3 regions of the Bacillus sp. MN7755 genome follow, and region 2 is predicted to be linked to each of the others. Evidence: riboswitches for the same ligand, from Rfam matches in the RefSeq annotation. Region 2 holds a riboswitch; each other region holds the start of a gene.
What was found. A riboswitch is a leader RNA that binds a small molecule or an ion and turns the genes downstream of it on or off. The one in region 2 is predicted to bind S-adenosylmethionine.

Region 1 (7,463 bases), on a different contig from region 2:
TCCATAGACGATTCCTCACTTTCTTTCTTCATTGTAACAAAGAAAAGAATATTTCTCCTATATTTTAAAAACAACTACATCGTTCAAATTATATTCAATTATAATTAGTTATAATTAGTTATATTTAGTTATAATTAATTATGTCAAAACGAAAGGGGATTTTTTTATGAATAAGTTTACATTACGATCCATCGGGGCACTTATCCTTTCTTTTCTTCTTATATTTAGCGTTGCATGTACAAGCGGAGATAAGAAAGAGAAATCAACTGCTAAAGAAGGAAAGGCAGTTGAACTTACTATATCAGCAGCTGCAAGCTTACAAGATGCGCTAAAAGAAATTGAAACAAAATATAAAGAAAAAGAACCTAATATTAAACTTTCTTTTAACTTTGGTGCTTCTGGTGCACTTCAACAACAAATTGAACAAGGTGCACCTGCTGATTTATTCTTCTCAGCAGCAGAAGATAAATTCCAAACTCTTGTTAAAAAAGGATTCATTAATGAAAAAGATGGGAAAAATCTTCTTGGAAATGAGCTCGTTCTAGTCGTCCCAAAAGATAGTTCTCTTACAAAAATTCAAGATTTAAAAGATAAAAAGATTAAGAAAATCGCACTTGGTACACCTGAATCTGTACCTGCGGGAAAATACGCAAAGGCTTCTCTCACACATGAAAATCTTTGGAATGACATTCAAAATAAAATCGTATTTACAAAAGATGTTCGCCAAGTGTTAACATATGTAGAAACAGGTAATGTTGATGCTGGTATTGTATACAAAACAGATACTCTTATTTCAGACAAAGTAAAGATTGGCGAGACAGCAGCAGCTACTTCTCATGATCCAATTCACTATCCTTTAGGTGTTATAAAAGAATCTAAGCACAAGAAAGAGGCGACTTCATTTTATGAATATTTGCAGTCAAAAGATGCACAATCTATCTTTAAGAAATATGGATTTACAGTCCTATCATAATTGCCATGAGCTTTGATTTTGATGCTATTGTGTCACCGATTTTTCTATCTTTACGAGTAGCTGCATGTGCCACTATTCTCGTTACAATTTTAGGGACGATTATCGGACGGGCATTGGCACGCTCCTCATGGAGATACAAAGTAATATTAGAAACTATTTTCTTATTGCCAATGGTACTTCCACCAACTGTAATCGGCTTTTTTCTCATTATCATTTTTGGAAATAATAGTCCCATTGGTATATGGGTAGAATCATTGTTTCAGCAGTCTATTATGTTCACATCTACTGCTGCGGTCATCGCTTCCACAGTTGTTGCATTTCCGCTTATGTACCAATCAGCAAAGACAGGATTTTCTATCGCAAATGTACAAATTGAAGAAAGTGCTCGTGACCTTGGTGCAAGTGAATCTCAAGTTTTTCTGCACGTTACACTTCCTCTTGCATTTCCCGCCTTACTAAGCGGAATGATTTTGAGCTTTGTTCGTGCACTAGGAGAATTTGGTGCTACACTCATGTTTGCTGGGAACATCCCTGGAAAAACACAGACAATCCCAACTGCCATTTACATGGCCATTGATGCAAGTAATATGCAACTCGCCTGGACACTTGTAGTTATCACTATTAGTATGTCTCTCGTATTTCTGCTATGTATTCAACTTATTAATAAAAGAATTACTAAATCTTAAAGCAGCTTTTTTCGAAGCTGCTTCTTTATTTCTTAGGAAATAAAATATGCCATCGGGAAATAACTGAATTTTACCTTTTATTTAAATATACATTCTATTTGAATTTACTTTCTAAAATAGGCAATTTCCTGTTATTATATGGAGGTGTTTCAAAAATTGAAGAAATGAAAACGCATTTATATCGTGAATTCTTCATCCTGTTTTAGCGATCGGTAATCTTCTACTCTATTAGTGGGGCATTACCGATCGTTAGAACGATATGTAATTATATTGGTATAGCAAACTGAAGGGAGTCTTGTAATGGACATTTTATTAGCGCTTCTTCCTGCAATTGCATGGGGAAACATCTTATTAGTAAGCGTAAAAATGGGCGGTGGTGCATATAGCCAAACGGTAGGTATGACAATCGGTGCTCTATTCTTCGCAACAATTATGTATGTATTTACTCAACCGGCTTTAACAATGACAATCTTGATTGTTGGTTTTATTTCAGGTTTATTCTGGGCTTTAGGACAAGTAAACCAATTAAAAACAGTTGAAAAGTTAGGTGTTTCTACTACTGTAACGATTTCTACTGGTATGCAACTTGTTGCAACTTCTATCTTTGGGGTTATCGCTTTCCGTGAGTGGACTACTACTACAACAATCATTATGGGAACGATTGCAATCCTATTAATCGTAGTCGGTGTTGTATTCACATCACTAGACGACAAAGAAAATGCACAACCACCAGGACAATTGAAAAAAGGACTTCTTACTTTAATTGTTTCTACTTTCGGCTATCTTGTATATGTAATTATCATTCGTTGGTATAATATCGATGGTTGGTCTGCTATTTTACCACAAGCAGTTGGTATGTTTGTTGGTGCGGTTGTACTGACATCTAAACATAAGCCATTTAACAAATATGCAATCCGTAATGCTTTATCTGGTTTACTATGGGGAACAGGAAACTTATTCTTACTTCTTTCATTACCACGTGTTGGAGTAGCAACAAGCTTCCCATTATCTCAAACTGGAATCGTTATCTCAACATTCGGTGCGATTGTCTTCTTAGGTGAAAAGAAAACAAAACGTCAATTGATCTTTATTGCACTAGGTAGTGTTTTAATTATCGGCGGCGCTGTATTACTTGGTTTAACAAAAGCATAAACTTATAATCTATTAACCCCTGAAGCATAACTGCTTCAGGGGTTTTTTATTACAACTATTTTTTAAATATAATAATCTTTACAACCTTATTTGCATCCCCCTCCTCCCTCCAATTTCATTCTTTTCACAATAAGTCTTTTCTTTTTACAAAATTCTCTTAAAGATGGTATCGTTTTTTATAACATATCTCTACTGGAAAGGAATAAAGGATATGCTTAACAAACATCGAATTCTATTTATTGGTGCTGGTCGTATGGCAGAAGCTATATTTTCCGGATTACTTAAAACAAGCAAAGAATATATCGAAGAAATTATCGTTTCTAACCGAAGCAATGTAGAAAAGCTAGAACAATTACAAGGGCGATATAATGTGTCTATTACAACAGATTGGAAGCAACATGTTACATCTGTTGATACGATTGTTTTAGCAATGCCGCCTGCTGCACATGAAGAATTATTAGCAGAGTTATCTCCGTTACTATCGAACCAACTTGTCGTAACGGTAGCTGCTGGCATTGGACCATCTTATTTAGAAGAAAGACTTCCCCAAGGAACGCCTGTTGCTTGGATTATGCCAAATACAGCTGCTGAAATTGGAAAGTCTATCTCCTTATATACAATGGGACAATCAGTAAATGAGATGCATCAAGAAACCCTGCAACTACTTTTAAAAGGCATTGGTACTTCGCAACTCTGCACTGAGGAAGAAATTCATCAGCTTACTGCAGTTACTGGAAGTGCACCAGCCTTCCTTTATTACTTTGCTGAAAGCTTAATTGAAGCAACAAAAAGTTATGGAGTCGATGAAGCAACCGCAAAACACCTTGTCATTCAAATGATTTCTGGCTCCGCTTCTATGCTTGAACAAACGCAAGATCCGGCTAACCTCCGCGAACAAGTAACAACGCCAGGTGGTTCCACAGCTGAAGGTCTCAAAACTTTATATGAGTATAATTTTTCAGAGGCAATTCAAAAAGCAGTAGAAGCAACAAACAAAAAAGCTAGGGGGAAATAATATGAGTTTAACAAGTTTAAAAGACTATACAACATTACATAACGGAGTAAAAATGCCTTGGTTCGGTTTAGGTGTTTTTAAAGTAGAAGATGGTTCAGAGGTAATTGATTCTGTAAAAGCAGCAATTAAAAATGGCTACCGCAGCATCGATACTGCAGCAATCTATCAAAATGAAGAAGGCGTTGGACAAGCGATTCGTGAATCAGGTGTTTCACGTGAAGAATTATTTATTACATCAAAAGTATGGAATAGCGATCAAGGATATGAAACAACACTTCAAGCATTTGAAACTACATTAGAAAAATTAGGTCTAGAATATTTAGATTTATATTTAGTACATTGGCCTGTAAAAGGGAAATATACTGAATCATGGAAAGCATTAGAAAAGCTTTATAAAGATGGTCGTGTTCGTGCTATCGGTGTGAGTAATTTCCACATTCACCACTTACAAGACGTATTTGAAATTGCTGAAATTAAGCCAACGGTCAACCAAGTGGAATACCACCCACGTTTAGCACAAGAAGAGTTACACGCTTTCTGTAAAGAACATAATATCCAGCTTGAAGCTTGGTCACCATTAATGCAAGGCCAACTACTAGATAACCCAGTTTTACAAGAAATTGCGACAAAATATAATAAATCAACTGCGCAAATTATTTTACGCTGGGATTTACAAAACGAAGTTGTAACAATCCCTAAATCTATTAAAGAACATCGCATTATTGAAAATGCAAACATCTTCGACTTTGAATTAAGTGCTGATGATATGAAAGCAATTCAAGCTTTAAATGAAGATCGTCGCGTTGGTCCAGATCCAGATAACTTTAACTTCTAGTAGAAAAACCACTGCCATATGCAGTGGTTTTTCCGTTAAAGAAAACTGAAAATTTAAACTACATTTCATTCGGTTGACACTTCATCATCCAAGGTGTAAGATTTTGAATTATCAAAGAAACACAAAATTTAATAAAGTTTATTTGTTTACTCATTGTATCAAGAGAGGTGGAGGGACTGGCCCTTTGAAACCTCGGCAACAGGTTCATTTTGAATACTGTGCCACTTCCTGCAAGCTTTATGGCTTGAAAGATAGAATGAGGGACTTCGTTTATATACGGGTGCATAACTTGTACGTAAAAATCCCTCTTTCTCAATACGAAAAGAGGGATTTTTATTTTTCATTTCCCTCATCATCATCCAAACTTAATTATTTAGGAGGAAAATCAAATGAAAAAGAAGTTTGTACCCGGTATTGCATCAGTTGTAGGAGTAAGTATTTTATTAACTGGTTGCGGTAGTTATAAAAACGAAGCAAGTGGAGCAAATGCAAAAGACGAGGCACCTAGTAAACAGGTTTTAAACTTATCTTCACCTACTGAAATACGAACAATGGATACAGCTCGTGCTACAGATACTGATTCTGGTCAAGTAATGAGAAACGTATTTGAAGGTTTGTATAATCTTGGTGAAGGTAACAAACCTGTCCCTGGTGTTGCAAAATCTCATGAAGTAAGTGGCGATAAAACGAAATACACATTCCATTTACGAGATTCAAAATGGTCAAACGGCACTCCTGTTACAGCGAAAGATTTTGTCTTCGCTTGGCAAAGAGCTGTCGATCCAGCAACAGCCTCTGAATATGCATTTTTATTCTTTGATATTAAAAACGCAACAAAAATTAACAACAAAGAACTTCCAGCCGACCAACTTGGTGTAAAAGCAGTTGATGACCATACGTTTGAGGTAGAATTAGAGCGTCCTGTTCCATATTTTATTAGTTTAACAGCGTTCCCAACATTTCTACCAATTAACGAGGAATTCTTTAAAGCACAAGGTGATAAGTACGCTTTAGAAGATAATACAATCTTGTACAATGGAGCTTTTACACTAAGCGATTGGAAGCACGAACAAAGCTTTAAATTCAAGAAAAACCCTACCTATTGGGATAAAGATACTGTCAAACTAGAAGAAATCAATTTTAACGTAGTAAAAGAAAAATCAACAGAAGTAAATTTATTCGAATCAAAACAATTAGACCGTATAAAATTAACATCTGACTTCGTTGATAAATATAAAAAGGATGCGAACTTTAAAGAACGCCCGAACGTAGGCGTACAATTTTTACGTATGAATCAACAAAACAAAGTACTTCAAAACGTTTCTGCACGCCAAGCAATTGACCAAACAATTGATCGAAAATCCTTTGTAAATACGTTATTAAATGATGGCTCTACACCAACCTTTGGCCTCGTTCCAAAAAACTTTGCAAAAGGGACTGATGGAAAGGACTTCCGTACTATAAACGGAGATTTAACCAAAGTTGATACAAAATCTGCACAAGAGTTATGGAAGAAAGCTAAACAAGAGCTTGGTTCTGAAAAAATCACATTAGAATTATTAACAAGTGATGCTGACCTTGATAAGAAAACTGGTGAGTTCTTAAAAGGACAACTAGAAAAGAATTTAGACGGATTAACAGTAAATGTAAAACCACAACCACGTAAACAACAAGTTTCACTTTTATTAAAAGGTGACTATGAAATCGGCATTGACGGCTGGAGTCCTGACTTTGCTGATCCAATTACATTCCTTGAACTATTTACAACGAATAACCCTTACAACTTAGATCATTACTCTAATAAGGAGTTCGATGAAACAATTGAAAAAGTTAAAACGACTTTAGCTGGTGATGAAAAAGCTCGCTGGGAAGCATTACTAGCATCCGAGAAAATATTATTTAAAGACTCTGTTATCGCTCCTCTTTACCAAAAAGGTGAATCTTATTTAGAACGTTCTTATGTGAAAGGAATTGTACAAGTAGAATTTGCAGGTCAATTAAACTTCAAATGGGCACAAATTGAAAAATAAAAGGCAACCTGAATTGAAGTTTTTCTACCCATACCAATTGTTTTATTGGAAAAATGTATTAAAAGCGGATTTCTCAATGAGAGAAAATCCGCTTTTTCAATATAGTATTTTTAAAAAATAATACTCCAACTTTTATTATTGACATATAGTTCTTTCCAGCGTTAATATTCTAAATAATCAAAGAAACGAAATATTTAATCACCAAAATATAATGTCTACTACGTTGAAACATATAACGACAGATTATAGTTCAACATATATATACATATAGAACATCTGATTACCTACATGCACATATTTATAATAGGCTTTCTCTTCTTCTATAGATACACTTCAAAAAATGGACATTAAGACGTTACGAACAACACATTTAGGGAGGAACGAACAATGAAGAAAAAAGTTGTACCTGTTGTTGCATCTGTTTTAGGGGCAAGTCTATTACTAACTGCTTGCGGGGGAAATAAAGATAACGCAAGCGGAGCGAAAGCAAATGATAAAGCACCTGATAAACAGGCAATTAACTTATCATTCGCTTCAGAAATTCCAACAATGGATGTTGCAAAAGCAACAGATGGGGAATCCATGAACGTAATGCGCAATGTTTTTGAAGGTTTATATGCAATGGGAGAAGATAATAAACCGATTCCTGGTGTTGCTGAGTCGGTTGACGTTAGTCCCGATAAAACAAAATATACATTCCACCTGCGTGATTCAAAATGGTCAAACGGTACTCCTGTTACAGCAAAGGATTTCGTCTTCGCTTGGCAACGTG
Region 2 (7,463 bases):
ATAACGCATCAGAGTTGCTTGCTTAAATAGAAAAACTCCCTTCAAAAAAACGAAGGGAGTTTATTACACAGTTGTAAACTTTACTTAAATAAATGATACACAAGGTGAAAAATCATATTATTTCTATATTCATCATAACAAAAACAAACATAAACAAACATAAACAAACAGACTTGTAATAAAAACCCATAAAAATTAATATATGGTTATACAGTATTTTAACTGTATGATGATTTTAAGAATTCTCCTTAAAATCAACTTACTCACATACCTTTATACAGTAATTGTTCCCCAATTTCTGTATATCAAAAAAACCTTTCATTCATTTGAAAGGTCTTTTTGAGCCTGCACATATTCTTCTTTCGTATTCACATTCATAAACCAATCTGCATTCGCTTGTACATCTTCTCCAGCAACATATTTCACATTACATTGTGATAAAAGTTGGCCCATACTTCTTTTTTCTTCTTGAAGCAAAGCATAAATCTTTTCTTTCACACGGTTATGATATGCTGCAAGTAACGGTTGTTTCCTTCCATTAATAATAGGTACGACTGCATCATATTCATCACTCGTTTGCTCTAATAAAATGGTAAACCACTCATGCGAAACATTTGGCGCATCGCAAGGCATAATAGCGTACCAATCTGCTTCTATGTATTCCATCCCTGATACAATCCCAGCAAATGGTCCGTTTCCTTTATAGTGCGGAATATCTTCTATAACAGGAACTTGTACGAGTTGCTCTACTCGCTCTTTTATATCAGAATGACTAATGACTACAACCTCTTGGAGCGTCCTTGTCATCACTTTCAAAATACGCTCAATAAACGTACTCCCTTGCCAGCTCGCTAACGCTTTCGGCTCACCGAATCTACTCGACATACCGCCCGCTAATACAATTCCAGCCCATTTACTCATTGACGATGCAGCTCAAATGTAATATGACCTAATTCCGGTAAAATTAATTTATTCATCGCAAGGCGAACTGCTCCGCTAGACCCTGGCATTGAAAAGACAACTTTTCGCCCAATTGTGCCGCCAATCGCTCTACTTAACATTGCACTACTTCCGATATCTTCTAAATAACTAATCATGCGGAATAACTCACCAAATCCGACGATTTCTTTATGTAATAGCGCTGATACGGCTTCAATTGTGACATCACGTTTCGTAATACCAGTACCACCATTTGTTAATACAACATCTACGTCTTCCCTATGATAACCAGCTAACACTGCTTGCTGAATACTCTCTTTATCATCTTTTACAATTTCATAAGAAGTCACTGTATGTCCTGCTTCTTTTAACAATTCATGTAATAATTGTCCACTCTTATCTGTCTCTTCCGTACGTGTATCAGAAATCGTCACGATCTTACATCGCACTTCTTTTGGAGCTTGTTTTTTATGTTCATTGACACTCATTTTTCCTCTTCCTTTCTTAAAGACTTTTCTTCATTTTATCATACATATCTTTACACAATTATGTATGAAGCCGATGATGCATCATGATACAATATAAGTATACTAATCCACAAAAAGGAAAATAAAAAACATTCTTTCTTATCCCCCTAGACTTCACATCATTAGCTAACCTTTAACTTTTCTTATATTTTCTACATAGTAGAATTCAGTTTTTAAAATTGCACTACCAAATAAATCGGAGGTCTACATATTATGGAACTATATAAAAAATTAACAACAACATTCATCCTCTTATTTGTTGCTTCCATCACTGTCGGTTTTTCTCTAAAAGGCGCAATCCCATACTCTACATTAGTAAGCATTATATTCGCAACGCTATTTTTACTGAGCAGTGCATTTTGCGCAGGAAAAGCACGTCAAATGAAAGGTTAATTTCACATGTTTCAAAAAAAGCCAACTGTTTGTAAATCATGCCAAAAAGAAATAAAAACATATGAAAAAGCGTGGATTCATATGCCATTTCCAGCAAGCGGCATAACAAATATGAAAAAGTATATTGAGCTAGACGGAGAAGTGTATTGCAAATCATGCATCCAAATCATAAGTAAAACGAAATAAAAAAAGCTTTGCGCTCACTGCGCAAAGCTTTTTTTCATATATTATAGACCAGCTTGCTCTTTTAAAGCTGCAGCTTTGTCTGTACGTTCCCATGATAGATCTACATCAGTACGTCCGAAGTGGCCGTAAGCTGCTGTTTGTTTGTAAATTGGGCGACGTAAGTCTAGCATTTTAATAATACCAGCTGGGCGAAGATCGAAGTTGTTACGAACTAGTTCTACTAGTACGTCTTCAGATACTTTACCAGTGCCGAATGTATCAACTGAAATTGATACTGGTTGTGCTACACCGATTGCGTATGCAAGTTGTACTTCTGCTTTATCAGCAAGACCAGCTGCTACGATGTTTTTCGCAACATAACGAGCTGCATATGCTGCAGAGCGGTCAACTTTTGTTGCATCTTTACCAGAGAATGCACCACCACCGTGGCGAGCGTATCCACCGTAAGTATCAACGATGATTTTACGTCCTGTTAAACCAGCATCACCTTGTGGTCCACCAATTACGAAGCGACCAGTTGGGTTAATGAAGAATTTCGTTTCTCCATCCATTAATTCTGCTGGAACTACAGTCCTAATTACATGCTCTTTTAAATCGCGATCGATTTCTTCCCATGTAACATCTGGATGATGCTGTGTAGAAATTACAATTGTATCTACACGTACAGGTTTACCATTTTCATCATACTCAACTGTAACTTGCGTTTTTCCATCCGGACGTAAGTATGATAATGTATCATCTTTACGTACTTCAGTTAAACGGCGAGCTAATTTGTGAGCAAGCGAGATTGGAAGTGGCATTAATTCTTGTGTCTCATTACATGCGAAACCAAACATTAAACCTTGGTCTCCTGCACCAATTGCCTCAATCTCAGCGTCAGTCATTTGACCTTCGCGTGCTTCTAGCGCTTGGTCAACACCCATAGCGATGTCAGCAGATTGCTCATCGATAGATGTTAAAACTGCACAAGTTTCTGCATCGAATCCGTATTTTGCGCGTGTGTAACCAATGCCTTGAATTGTTTCACGAACGATTTTTGGAATATCTACGTAAGTAGAAGTCGTAATTTCCCCCGCTACCAATACTAAACCAGTTGTTACAGTTGTTTCACAAGCTACACGTGCATTTGCGTCTTTTGATAAGATCGCATCTAAAATTGAATCAGAAATTTGGTCACAAATTTTATCTGGATGTCCTTCAGTTACAGACTCAGATGTGAACAGATGACGTTTTTTTGTCATGTGGTAAACCTCCCTACAGTAATTGTATATATTGTACGGAACTCATCCTTAATTTGCCACAAACTGCGACATACATTTATTCTCCCACAAGCATACAGAAAAACCTTTCCTACTTTACATAGAGGAAAGGTTTAATTTGCTACTTGCATACTGCTTTTTGCCCTTCGCTCTTATCGTTCGAGACCTGTAGCCTCGCACAGGTTTTAGCACCTATTCACCTGTATTTACCACTACAAGTGAGGTTGCTGGGCTTCATCGGGCCTGTCCCTCCGCCAGCTCGGGATAAGAGAGTATCCGTCCCAACCTATACTAAAGAAATGATATTCATTTGTCAATTAATATTCACATTTTCCTGAAAGTTTTTCTCAATACGCCTAAAATGAAATATTAATAAGGAAATAATGTATTCACACAAACAAAAAGAAATAAATAGTATACATTATTTATATAATTGTGTTATACTCTTGTTGGGGATTACGAGAAATATTTCATTAAATGAAAAGGATGGTATATAAATATGAGTACTGTGAATGTCCAAATTGGTTTACACGAATTATTGAACGGAAGCAATGCACAGATTCAACTAAGTGTTCCGCAATTAGTGGAAAAAGTATTAATGCGAAATGAAGGGAAATTAACTTCGACTGGTGCCGTTTCTGCTTCAACAGGAAAATATACAGGACGTTCTCCTAAAGATAAATTTATTGTGAAAGAAGCATCGGTTGCTGACAAAATTGCTTGGGGAGCTGTGAATCAACCGATTTCTGAAGAACATTTTAATAAATTATATACTAAAGTTTTAGAATACTTAAAAGAAAAAGAAGAGTTATTCGTCTTCAATGGATTTGCAGGCGCTGACCGCAATTACCGCCTACCAATTCAAGTTATTAACGAATATGCATGGCACAATTTATTTGTACATCAATTATTCATTCGTCCAACTGAAGAAGAATTAACAACTCATGAATCAGAGTTCACAATTGTTTCTGCGCCGAATTTCAAAGCTGATCCAGCTGTTGACGGTACAAACTCTGAAGCATTCATTATGGTTTCATTCGAAAAACGTATCGTACTAATTGGTGGTACAGAATACGCTGGAGAAATGAAAAAATCAATCTTCTCTATTATGAACTTCTTACTACCTGAACAAGATATTCTTTCTATGCATTGCTCTGCAAACGTAGGTGAAGAAGGTGACGTAGCACTATTCTTCGGTTTATCTGGAACAGGTAAAACAACATTATCTGCTGATCCAAACCGCAAATTAATCGGTGATGATGAGCATGGTTGGTCTGATAACGGTGTATTCAATATTGAAGGCGGTTGCTACGCAAAATGTGTAAACCTTTCTCACGAGAAAGAACCACAAATTTTCGATGCAATCAAATTTGGATCTGTTTTAGAAAACGTTATCATTAATAACCAAACGCGTATCGCAGACTATAACGATACTACTTTAACAGAAAATACTCGTGCTGCATACCCTATGCATGCGATCGATAATATCGTACTGCCAAGTGTTGCTGGACACCCAAATACAATCATTTTCTTAACTGCTGATGCATCTGGCGTATTGCCTCCAATCAGTAAGTTATCAAAAGAACAAGCTATGTATCATTTCTTAAGTGGTTATACTAGTAAACTAGCAGGAACAGAGCGCGGTGTTACATCTCCGCAAGCAACATTCTCAACTTGCTTCGGTTCACCATTCTTACCACTTGATGCATCTCGCTATGCTGAAATGCTTGGTGAAAAAATTGAGAAACACGATGCGAAAGTATTCTTAGTAAACACTGGCTGGACTGGTGGCGAATACGGCGTTGGAAAACGTATGAACTTAGGTTACACTCGTGCAATGATTCAAGCGGCATTAAGCGGCGAACTTGCGAAAACTGAAACAGCTAAACATAACATCTTCGGTCTTGAAGTTCCACTTCACGTACCAGGTGTACCTGACGAAGTGTTAATGCCTGAACAAACTTGGGCTGATAAAGCTGCTTACAAAGCAAAAGCAATCGAGCTTGCAAATGAATTCAAAGAGAACTTCAAAAAGTTCGACAGCGTATCTGAAGATATTATTAACTTAGGCGGCCCAATCGCTTAAGAATAAACTTTCTGTTGGAATAACCCTTTTACTCATATGAATAAGTGTCGTGTAACCGTAAAGTTCCGCGTACTCACCGACAAAACCCAATGCGGCTTAACGGTTACACACACTTACATAAAAAAGAAGCTTACGTTTTTGCGTAAGCTTCTTTCTATATCTTATATAAAGTGAAACGTTCATCTCTTCATCTGTGGCTTAGCTCGGTTAACTTACAGAAATTTCACTTTATATTTATTTACTTTTAGTTTTTTATGATACAATTTACATATATAGGAAGGGGTGAAACCTATGAAAAATTTTTCTCGTACAGGAAAAATTTTATTCAGTTATGGAGCGATCCAAATGTTTTGGGGACTTGTGATGCTTAACGTTAATTTATTTGAGCATACAAGTGAAACAATAAAATATATTATTCTAATTATCGGGATAGCTTTTTGTATTATATCCAACTTTTTTAAAAAATCTAAGAGTCATACTAATACGTGATTTCATGTTAACTTATTGGAAGCGGAAATCTGTATTTTATGCAAAGTTACGCTTCCTGCTGTACTATCCATCACTGAATCACTTATCCCAGAGTAAACCCATTTCAACAGAGATAAATCACGGCTTCGCACATATAAATTATATCCCTACTCACTACATCTCTCTGGTTTCACATCGCATGGGGCTAAAAAAGGCTCTGACCGTTTCTATCCGTGGCTGGATCATCTATTCCATCTAAAAAGAAGCTTTTTATCTTTTTAGCTCTTCGTTAATTCTTTCTCATCTTTCATGCTATAGTATCCTAAATTAACAACAATTAAGAAATAGCCGCCCATAATCCCTACTGCAAATGCCCACATAACCATGTGGTGCTCAATTTCGTACATAATAATAGCACCTAAAATAGCCGCAGCAAAACGATTAAACATACCGAGCGTCGGTGCTTTCGTTTTCTTTACGATACTATCTCCAAGCTTCTCAATTCGTCTCCCTAAAAGCCAAACGCAATACATACTTACGATAAGTCCAATTCCAGCGCCTAAAAAATGTGCTGAAAACGGTGTTAACATCCATCCTATTAACAAAATACCTAGTATATAATACGATTGAATTTTAAATGACCTTAATGACATACTAATCATGCTGTTCTCCTCTTCGGTAATTTTTATCTATCCAACAAAAAATTTCTTTCAAGTTTATACTGCTTACATCCATTTCAATCAAATTAAAAACAACATAAACGATATGTTTACGTTGTTTAAATGCTTTTAGGAAATAATATTATACAAGATTTCAAACATCATATTCTTATAATTTGTGACGTTTTTCCAAACATTTTTCGTCCATTTATGAAAAAAATGATATCAATCTATGAACATACGGATATGATGTAATAAGCACACAAATAAAGGGGGCGTCTAATGATTTATTTTTTAATGGCTCTCATTCACCTTATTATCCCTGCACTTATTGGACTTTCATTGTATTGGTACACGAAAAATCATAGTATTTTCTATGCTGTCCTCGGTGTTCTTCTTCCAGGTATTATTCTTATCACACTCTTCCGTATTCCATTTTTAAACTTAATTCCACTTATTACTGCTATCTTATTTCTCGTCTTCTTACCAAAAATAAAAAAATAGGAAAGCAGATCATAGGTGATCTGTTTTCCTATTTTGATATAGGTTCCCCACAGTAGAGTGCACTTTTACTTTCTCCGATTTCACAAACCATAAACCGAAGAAAATAATAATCCCACCAATTATTTGTTGAAACGATACATATTCATCTGCCCATACAGCTGCAAATAAAACAGCTACAAGCGGCGTTATATACATATATACCATCGTATGTGACGCCCCAATTTTTTGAATCCCAACATACCACATAACTAAACCGAATACTGTTACAAAGAAAATAGAATATAGTAAAGCAAATAGTGTCATTCCATGTGTAATGTGAAATGGCATTATAAATATGTATGGTCCACTTAAAAGTAAAAGCGGCATCGCGCCAACTAGTGCTGACCATGCGGTGACACGTAGTGCTGAATATTTTTTAATTAATGGACCAGCTAAAACAGGA
Region 3 (7,463 bases), on a different contig from region 2:
AAGTTATAAAATTATTGAAAGTCATCAAGGGAAAATAAGTATTATGAGTGAGGTTGGTGTCGGGACAACAGTGAATATTTATTTGCCAAAAGCTCAGAGTAAAAAATCTTTATCAAATTATGATGATAGATTCGAATCAATGCGTCCAATTATTAATTCTTAAATTACTAAATACCCAATAATCAAAAGCTTAGTTTTTGGTTATTGGGTATTTTTACATTTAATTTAGTAAACTTTACCTTTTCTTTAGATTTGTTTTAATTTCTATTAAGTTTTAAACATTATATTAATATTTGTACAAGGTAATGTATGGAAGTCGCACGTTACTTTTAATATAGAAACCAAATATTATTTGAAATGTTGTAAGGAGGAGATTAAGGCGAAGTGAAAAAACAAGAGAAAACAAGAGGTAGAGCAATACCGATGCGGTTAAACATTTTATTTTTTTGTGTATTTTTATTATTTTCTGCCATGATCATACAGTTAGGTAAAGTACAAATTATCGATGGAGAAACGTATAAAAATGAAATAGAGAAGAGAGAAAATGCAACCGTAAGTCTTTCTGTTCCGCGCGGAAAAATATTTGATCGAGAAGGGAATCCAGTAGTTGATAATAAATCTTTACGTACAATTACATATACAAAGATGAAAGGTGTAAAATCAGAAGAGATATTAAAAACTGCAAGACAACTTGCAGACATAATTGAAATGCCGCAAGAAGATATAAATAAGCTAACTGAAACGGATAAGAAAGATTTTTGGATGCAATTAAATCCGAAACTTACCGAAAAATTAGTATCTAAAAAAGAAATAAATAAGTTCAGAGATAAAGATATTACCGGGAAAAATTTAGATAAAAAAATAGAAGAGTTAAAAAGGAAGCGTGTAACAGATAAAAATCTTCAGGAATTAACAAATAAAGATATAAAGGTGTTAGCTATTAAAAGTAAGATGACTTCTGGTTATCAAATGGCTCCTCAAATTATTAAAAAAGATGTTAGTGAAAAGGAATTCACTATAATTAGTGAAGGTTTAGCGAATCTCCCAGGTGTAGACGTATCGGTTGATTGGGAGAGAGTGTATGTAAATGATGGATTATTCCGATCTGTTCTTGGAAATGTTTCTAATTCCGATGAAGGATTACCAAGTGAACGATTAGATTACTACTTGGTACGTGATTATAGCCGAAATGATAGAGTTGGAAAAAGTTATATCGAGCAGCAATACGAAGATGCACTTCATGGTACAAAAAAAGAAGTAAGAAGCGTTGCAGATAAACAAGGTAATACAATTAGAACGGAAACAGTTTCTGAGGGAAAGAGCGGTAAGAATTTAACTTTAACAATAGATATGGAATTACAGAAAAAAGTAGAAGAAAGTATAGAAAAAATATTAAAGGCATATAAAGGATCAGAATCCATGTTAGACCGTGCTTTCGTGGTGATGATGAATCCGAAAAACGGACAAGTATTATCCATGGCTGGGAAAAGACTTGTAGAAAAAGACGGAAAAACAGAAGTTGAAGACTATGCTTTAGGCACAATGACTAGTTCTTATGAGCTTGGATCAACAGTTAAAGGTGCAACAGTTTTAACTGGATTTGAAACGAAAGCTATAACACCAGGTACTTATTTTTATGATGCACCTATGAAGTTTAAAGGAACTAAGGAAAAAAAGTCTTGGAAAGAGTTTGGAAATATTGATGATTTAAGAGCGTTACAAGTCTCTTCAAACGTTTATATGTTTCATACAGCATTAAAAATTGCAGGTGTGGATTATGTGAAAAATAGTTCATTAAATATTAAACAGGAGTACTTTGATAAAATGAGGTATTATTTCAGGCAATTTGGATTAGGTGTTCCAACGGGTATCGATTTACCGAATGAAACAGCTGGACAAATTGGTAAAAAAGATAATCAACCTGGTTTCTTACTAGACTACTCAATTGGCCAGTATGACACCTATACGCCACTTCAGCTTGTACAGTATATTTCAACAATCGCAAACGGTGGATATCGAATGAAGCCACAAATTGTTCAAGAGGTAAGAGAGCAAACGTCGCAAAAAGATGAGATTGGTAAAGTGGTGCATTCAGTAGAACCAATCGTTTTAAATAAAATAGATATGAAAGTGGAATATATAAATCAAGTAAAAGAAGGATTTAGAAGGGTGTTCCAAGAAGGTGATGGAACAGGTGTAAGGGCGTTCCAAAAAGCATCTTATAAACCAGCAGGTAAAACAGGGACTGCACAGACAGTATACGGTGGAGAAAGTGATATTGGAAGAAATGAAAAAGGTGAGCGAAGAGAATGTTATAATTTAACGTTAGCAGGATATGCACCATATGATAATCCTGAAGTAGCATTCTCTGTAGTTGTACCGTGGGTTATTAATGATAAATCTGGTATTAATTCTGATATTGGAAAAGAAATTTTAGATGCTTATTTTGAATTGAAAAATAAGTGATTGACTGGAGAAACTACAAAAATAGATAGCTCTAAAGAAGATTAAAATATATGAAATGTTATAGAAACTAGAGTCGTCTTATTTAGGGATAGATTCAAAATGGGTGATAGAGAGGTAAAATCATTCTATCAATTATTCACGTTTTATAAAATAAATCATATATTGATAGCATAGGACAAGCTGAAAAGCTTATTCTAACCTCACAGAACACTCCTTATCACGGTTAGGCATCTACTTATGTAGATGCCTTTTTTAATTTAATGACTGACAATTATTTATCAATCTAAAGTAGCAAGTTTATTAGGACTATTAGGGGAAGATTGACTGTAATAATTACAGTATGGTTAATAAGAGCATTGAAATGTAGGGAGTGAGAAAGAAGTGCTAAATATTTTAATGGTTAATTTTCCGGCAGAGGGACATGTAAATCCTACATTAAGTTTAGTCAAAGCCTTCATTGAACGGGATGATCACGTACATTATATTACAACAGAACATTTTAAAGGCAGAATTGAAGATTTGGGAGCTACTGTATATACACATCCAGATTTATTAAAGGAGATTTCTATTGATACTGAAACTTCATATGGGTTGAATTCTTTCTTTCATGTACATGTTCAAACTTCTTTATATATATTAGAAATTACGAAAAAATTATGTGAAAGCATAATTTTTGATTTTGTAATTTATGATATATTTGGTGCTGGAGAGTTAGTAAAGGAGTATTTACAAATACCAGGTGTAGTTTCTTCTCCTATATTTTTAATTCCTCCAGAATTTTTAGAGACGTTACCTTTTCATCCAAATGCAGAAATACAATTCCAACCCGATGAACTTTCTGAAAAGTTACTATATCAAATGGAGCATGAATTTGGCGTAAAACCTAAAAATAATCTTCAATTTATACATAATAAGGGAGATATTTCTCTCGTGTACACAAGTCGTTATTTCCAACCTAATAGCAATTCGTTTGGAGAAAATAACATTTTTATTGGGCCGAGTATTTCAAATCGTAAAACAAATGTAGAGTTTCCATTTGAAATGCTTAAAGAGAAGAAAGTTATTTACATTTCAATGGGAACACTACTTGAAGGACTCGAACCATTCTTTAATACTTGTATTGATACTTTCTCAGATTTTGATGGGATAGTTGTAATGGCAATTGGTGATAGAAATGATCGTTCTAAAATTAAAAAAGCGCCAGACAATTTTATAATTGCTTCATACGTACCCCAATCAGAAATATTAAGTGAAACAGATGTTTTTATTACACATGGCGGCATGAATAGCGTACACGATGCTATATATTTTAAAGTCCCATTTGTAATAATTCCACATGATAAAGATCAGCCAATGATAGCACAAAGGTTAACTGAGCTTGAAGCAGCGCATCGGTTATTGAAAGAGCATGTTAATGTGCAAACGTTAAAAGAAGCGGTAACAGACGTACTTTCAAATGAAAAGTATAAACATGGTATACGAAAACTTAATGATAGTTTTTTAGAATGTGGTGGTCCAAAAGAAGCCATTGCAGTTATTGAATCTCTTTTAAGTAAATAGTGTCAACAATATACAAGCATAGAGGTTCTACCTTTATGCTTGTATATTGTTATCCCGCAAACTGCACAGCAGTATTTGCATGTAAAAAAGCAGTATCAAACACAGGAACAGTAAGGTCGTTTTGTGAAATAAGCAAAGGGATTTCAGTACATCCTAGTAATATTCCTTCTGCGCCATTTTGAATTAATAATTTTGTAATTTGTAATAGCTTTTCTTTTGATGTTTCTGAAATAATTCCTTTACTTAATTCATTTAAAATAACGTGATGAATAAAATTTCTTTCCTCTTCATTTGGAATGACTGTCTCAATGTTATAGTTTGCTAGACGTGATTTATAGAAGTCTTGTTCCATCGTTTGTTTTGTACCCAATAGTCCGATACGCTTTATATTCTGTTCTACCATTTCTTTAGCACTTACATCACCAATGTGAAGAAGTGGGATGGATATTGCACTTTCTACTTCTTCAGCAAATAAATGGACCGTATTAGAACACATTAATAAACATTCAGCTCCAGATTTTTCAACTTTTTTTGCAACTGTGACTAATTCGTTTTTCACTTTTTCATATTGATGATTTTGTAATAAAGTAGTTACCTCACCAAAGTCCATGCTATATAAAACAAGCTTTGCATTTTGATCATATTGAGAGAGTGTAAGTGTATTAATATGTTTATAGTATAACGATGTAGATTCCCAACTTAGTCCACCAATTAAACCGATTACTTTCATCGTGCATTCCTCCCGTAACTATTTTGAACTTATTATTTCATAATTCCGATAAGAATACAATGATTTAAATGTACCGTTAAATAAAAAATAAAAATAATTAGAAAAGTGTTGAAATTTACACTTCTTAGTGCCATAATACGAATTACAAATTAATACTTATCCAGAGAGGTGGAGGGAACGGCCCTATGAAACCTCAGCAACCCCTATATAAATTTATAGGAAGGTGCTAATTCCGCAGAGGACACGATGTGTTTTTTTGAAGATAAGAGGATTCTTGAACGTGAAAGAAAATGACCTCTTATATAAGAGGTCATTTTTTGTTGTATAGAAAGGGAGTGTCGATGCATAATTCATTTTCAAAATAAATATAGAGTAATAAAAGTTGACTAATATGAGAGGGGAATTGTAATGAACAAATTATCAACAAAGTTAGTAGTAGCAATCGGAATTGGGGCAGCATTATACGGGATATTAGGACTTTGGGGATTTTCTATTGCGCCAAATACATTTATTAAACCCGCATTAGCTATTTTAACTGTTTTTGGAGCTCTATTTGGTCCAGTTGCAGGACTGTTAATAGGTCTTATCGGTCATACCGTAACAGATACGATCGCTGGATGGGGTATTTGGTGGGGATGGGTTATTAGCTCAGGCATTATCGGATTTGCAATGGGACTCATTCAAAAAAGAGTTGGCTTTAGTGTGAGAAACGGGACGTATAATAAGGGAGATATTTCTTATTTAGCCATTACTGGGTTAATTGGAATTGTCATAGCTATTATATTTGCTGGGGCATTCGATATTATTGTGATGGGAGAACCGTTTGACAAAATTGTTATACAAGTATTAGGAGCAACAATTGCTGATGTTATTGTATTTTTAGTTCTTGGATTGCCAATTACAATAGGTTTAGCTAAATCTAATAAGAAACATACACATTTAAAAATTGAAAAGTAGGGATGTTAACATGCAACCAATTATTTCTTTTGAACAATTCAGCTTTCAATATGAGCATGCAGCACAGCCTACTGTAAAAGACATTTCATTTCATATATATCCTGGAGAAAAAGTACTAGTTGCTGGACGAAGTGGTTCAGGGAAATCAACGTTAGCTCATTGTATCAATGGGCTAATTCCATTTTCTTATGAAGGAATTAGTACTGGTAATATTTTAATTGCCGGAAAAGATCCAAGGAAAGAGAGTATTTTTGAACAGAGTAAACAGGTAGGAACAATTTTACAAGATCAAGACGCTCAATTTATTGGCCTTACAGTAGAAGAAGATGTAGCATTTTATTTAGAAAACGAATGTGTAAATCAAGATGATATGAAAAAGATTGTTTCGGATTCATTAAAAAAGGTGAAGATGCATGCTTTTCATAAACAAAGTCCACATGAATTATCAGGAGGGCAAAAACAAACTGTTTCTCTAGCAGGTCTGTTAACAACAAATGCTAATATATTATTGTTCGATGAACCGTTAGCAAATTTAGATCCGCTAAGCGCCATACATACAATACAACTAATTAAAGATATACATAAACAATATAATAAAACAATTGTAATTATTGAACATCGAATAGAAGAAATATTAAACCTGGATTTAGATAAAATCATTTTAATTGATGAAGGTGAAATTGTTGCGATTGGGACACCTGAAAAGATTTTAGCGTCAAATATATTACCATCTTTAGGCTTAAGAGAACCTATGTATATAGAAGTATTAAAGAGATTACATTTTGATAGTAATAATGACGTAATATACCCACTTGAAAATCTTTATAGGGAAAGTGTTAGTGGCGTAATAAATGAGTGGATGGAGAAGCAAGTTTTTTGTAAAGACACTCCTACAAAAAAAGAATTATTGAAAGTAGAGAATTTGTCATTCTCATATTCTAATAAACAAAAAGTATTAGATAATGTGAATTTCTCTATATATAAAGGGGAAATAGTAGCACTTTTAGGCCATAATGGAGCTGGAAAATCAACATTAGCTCATAGTCTTATAGGGATAAACAAAACAAAAAATGATAGGATTTTAATTGATGGAGTAAATATTAATTCTTGGTCTATTCGTAAACGCGGTGAGGTTATATCTTATGTGATGCAAAATCCTAATCATATGATTACTCAACCTACTGTTATGGAAGAGGTTTCGTTTTCATTAAAATTAAAAAAATTTTCAAAGGAAGAAATTAAGCTTAGAGCGGAAGAAGCGTTAAAAGTTTGTGGTTTGTATCCATTTCGAAATTGGCCAATTCAGGCGTTAAGTTATGGACAAAAAAAGAGATTAACGATTGCATCTGTACTAACAACAAATCCGAAACTTATCATATTAGATGAACCGACAGCGGGACAAGATTATTATCATTATAAACAATTTATGTCGTTTATTAGAAAATTAGCTGCAAAGGGAATATCGTTTATTTTGATCACACACGATATGAATCTCGCATTGGAATATACAGACAGAGCGATAGTTTTACATGAAGGGAAAATTATTGCGAATAATACCGCGTCTATTGTGTTAGGGCATCCAGAAACGTTACAAAGAGCGAACCTAAGGGAAAGTTCTTTATTCAAACTAGTTAAATTTAGTGGGATTGCATATCCTGAAAGGTTTATAGAACTTTATTTTGATGTTATTAGGAGGGAGGAAGATGTATAGTACATATTTTCATCGCATGGATGGAGCAGTGAAATTGTT

Region 1: linked by a shared signal. The riboswitch ahead of ACYVEC_RS11260 (peptide ABC transporter substrate-binding protein) and the one ahead of metK (methionine adenosyltransferase) in region 2 are both predicted to bind S-adenosylmethionine.
Region 3: linked by a shared signal. The riboswitch ahead of ACYVEC_RS16215 (ECF-type riboflavin transporter substrate-binding protein) and the one ahead of metK (methionine adenosyltransferase) in region 2 are both predicted to bind S-adenosylmethionine.

Annotation. Positions count from the first base shown of each region.
Region 1 covers NZ_BTRL01000009.1:35,559-43,021, reverse strand. The annotation lists gene ACYVEC_RS11290 (substrate-binding domain-containing protein) at 1-32, opposite strand, end outside; gene modA (molybdate ABC transporter substrate-binding protein) at 167-973, shown strand; gene modB (molybdate ABC transporter permease subunit) at 979-1,659, shown strand; gene ACYVEC_RS11275 (GRP family sugar transporter) at 1,960-2,811, shown strand; gene proC (pyrroline-5-carboxylate reductase) at 3,023-3,826, shown strand; gene ACYVEC_RS11265 (aldo/keto reductase) at 3,828-4,661, shown strand; SAM riboswitch class I at 4,814-4,919, shown strand; gene ACYVEC_RS11260 (peptide ABC transporter substrate-binding protein) at 5,051-6,691, shown strand; partial or broken gene ACYVEC_RS11255 (peptide ABC transporter substrate-binding protein) at 7,079-7,463, shown strand, end outside.
Region 2 covers NZ_BTRL01000017.1:320,143-327,605, forward strand. The annotation lists gene ACYVEC_RS20935 (glycosyltransferase family 4 protein) at 1-26, shown strand, start outside; gene ACYVEC_RS20940 (molybdenum cofactor guanylyltransferase) at 319-921, opposite strand; gene ACYVEC_RS20945 (MogA/MoaB family molybdenum cofactor biosynthesis protein) at 918-1,427, opposite strand; gene ACYVEC_RS20950 (hypothetical protein) at 1,680-1,859, shown strand; gene ACYVEC_RS20955 (hypothetical protein) at 1,866-2,045, shown strand; gene metK (methionine adenosyltransferase) at 2,087-3,286, opposite strand; SAM riboswitch class I at 3,454-3,575, opposite strand; gene pckA (phosphoenolpyruvate carboxykinase (ATP)) at 3,804-5,390, shown strand; gene ACYVEC_RS20970 (hypothetical protein) at 5,682-5,879, shown strand; gene ACYVEC_RS20975 (ATP synthase subunit I) at 6,137-6,520, opposite strand; gene ACYVEC_RS20980 (hypothetical protein) at 6,800-7,021, shown strand; gene ACYVEC_RS20985 (DMT family transporter) at 7,031-7,463, opposite strand, start outside.
Region 3 covers NZ_BTRL01000013.1:249,950-257,412, forward strand. The annotation lists gene ACYVEC_RS16195 (ATP-binding protein) at 1-163, shown strand, start outside; gene ACYVEC_RS16200 (peptidoglycan D,D-transpeptidase FtsI family protein) at 385-2,466, shown strand; gene ACYVEC_RS16205 (macrolide family glycosyltransferase) at 2,848-4,026, shown strand; gene ACYVEC_RS16210 (aspartate/glutamate racemase family protein) at 4,076-4,756, opposite strand; SAM riboswitch class I at 4,910-5,025, shown strand; gene ACYVEC_RS16215 (ECF-type riboflavin transporter substrate-binding protein) at 5,165-5,713, shown strand; gene ACYVEC_RS16220 (ABC transporter ATP-binding protein) at 5,724-7,424, shown strand; gene ACYVEC_RS16225 (energy-coupling factor transporter transmembrane component T family protein) at 7,417-7,463, shown strand, end outside.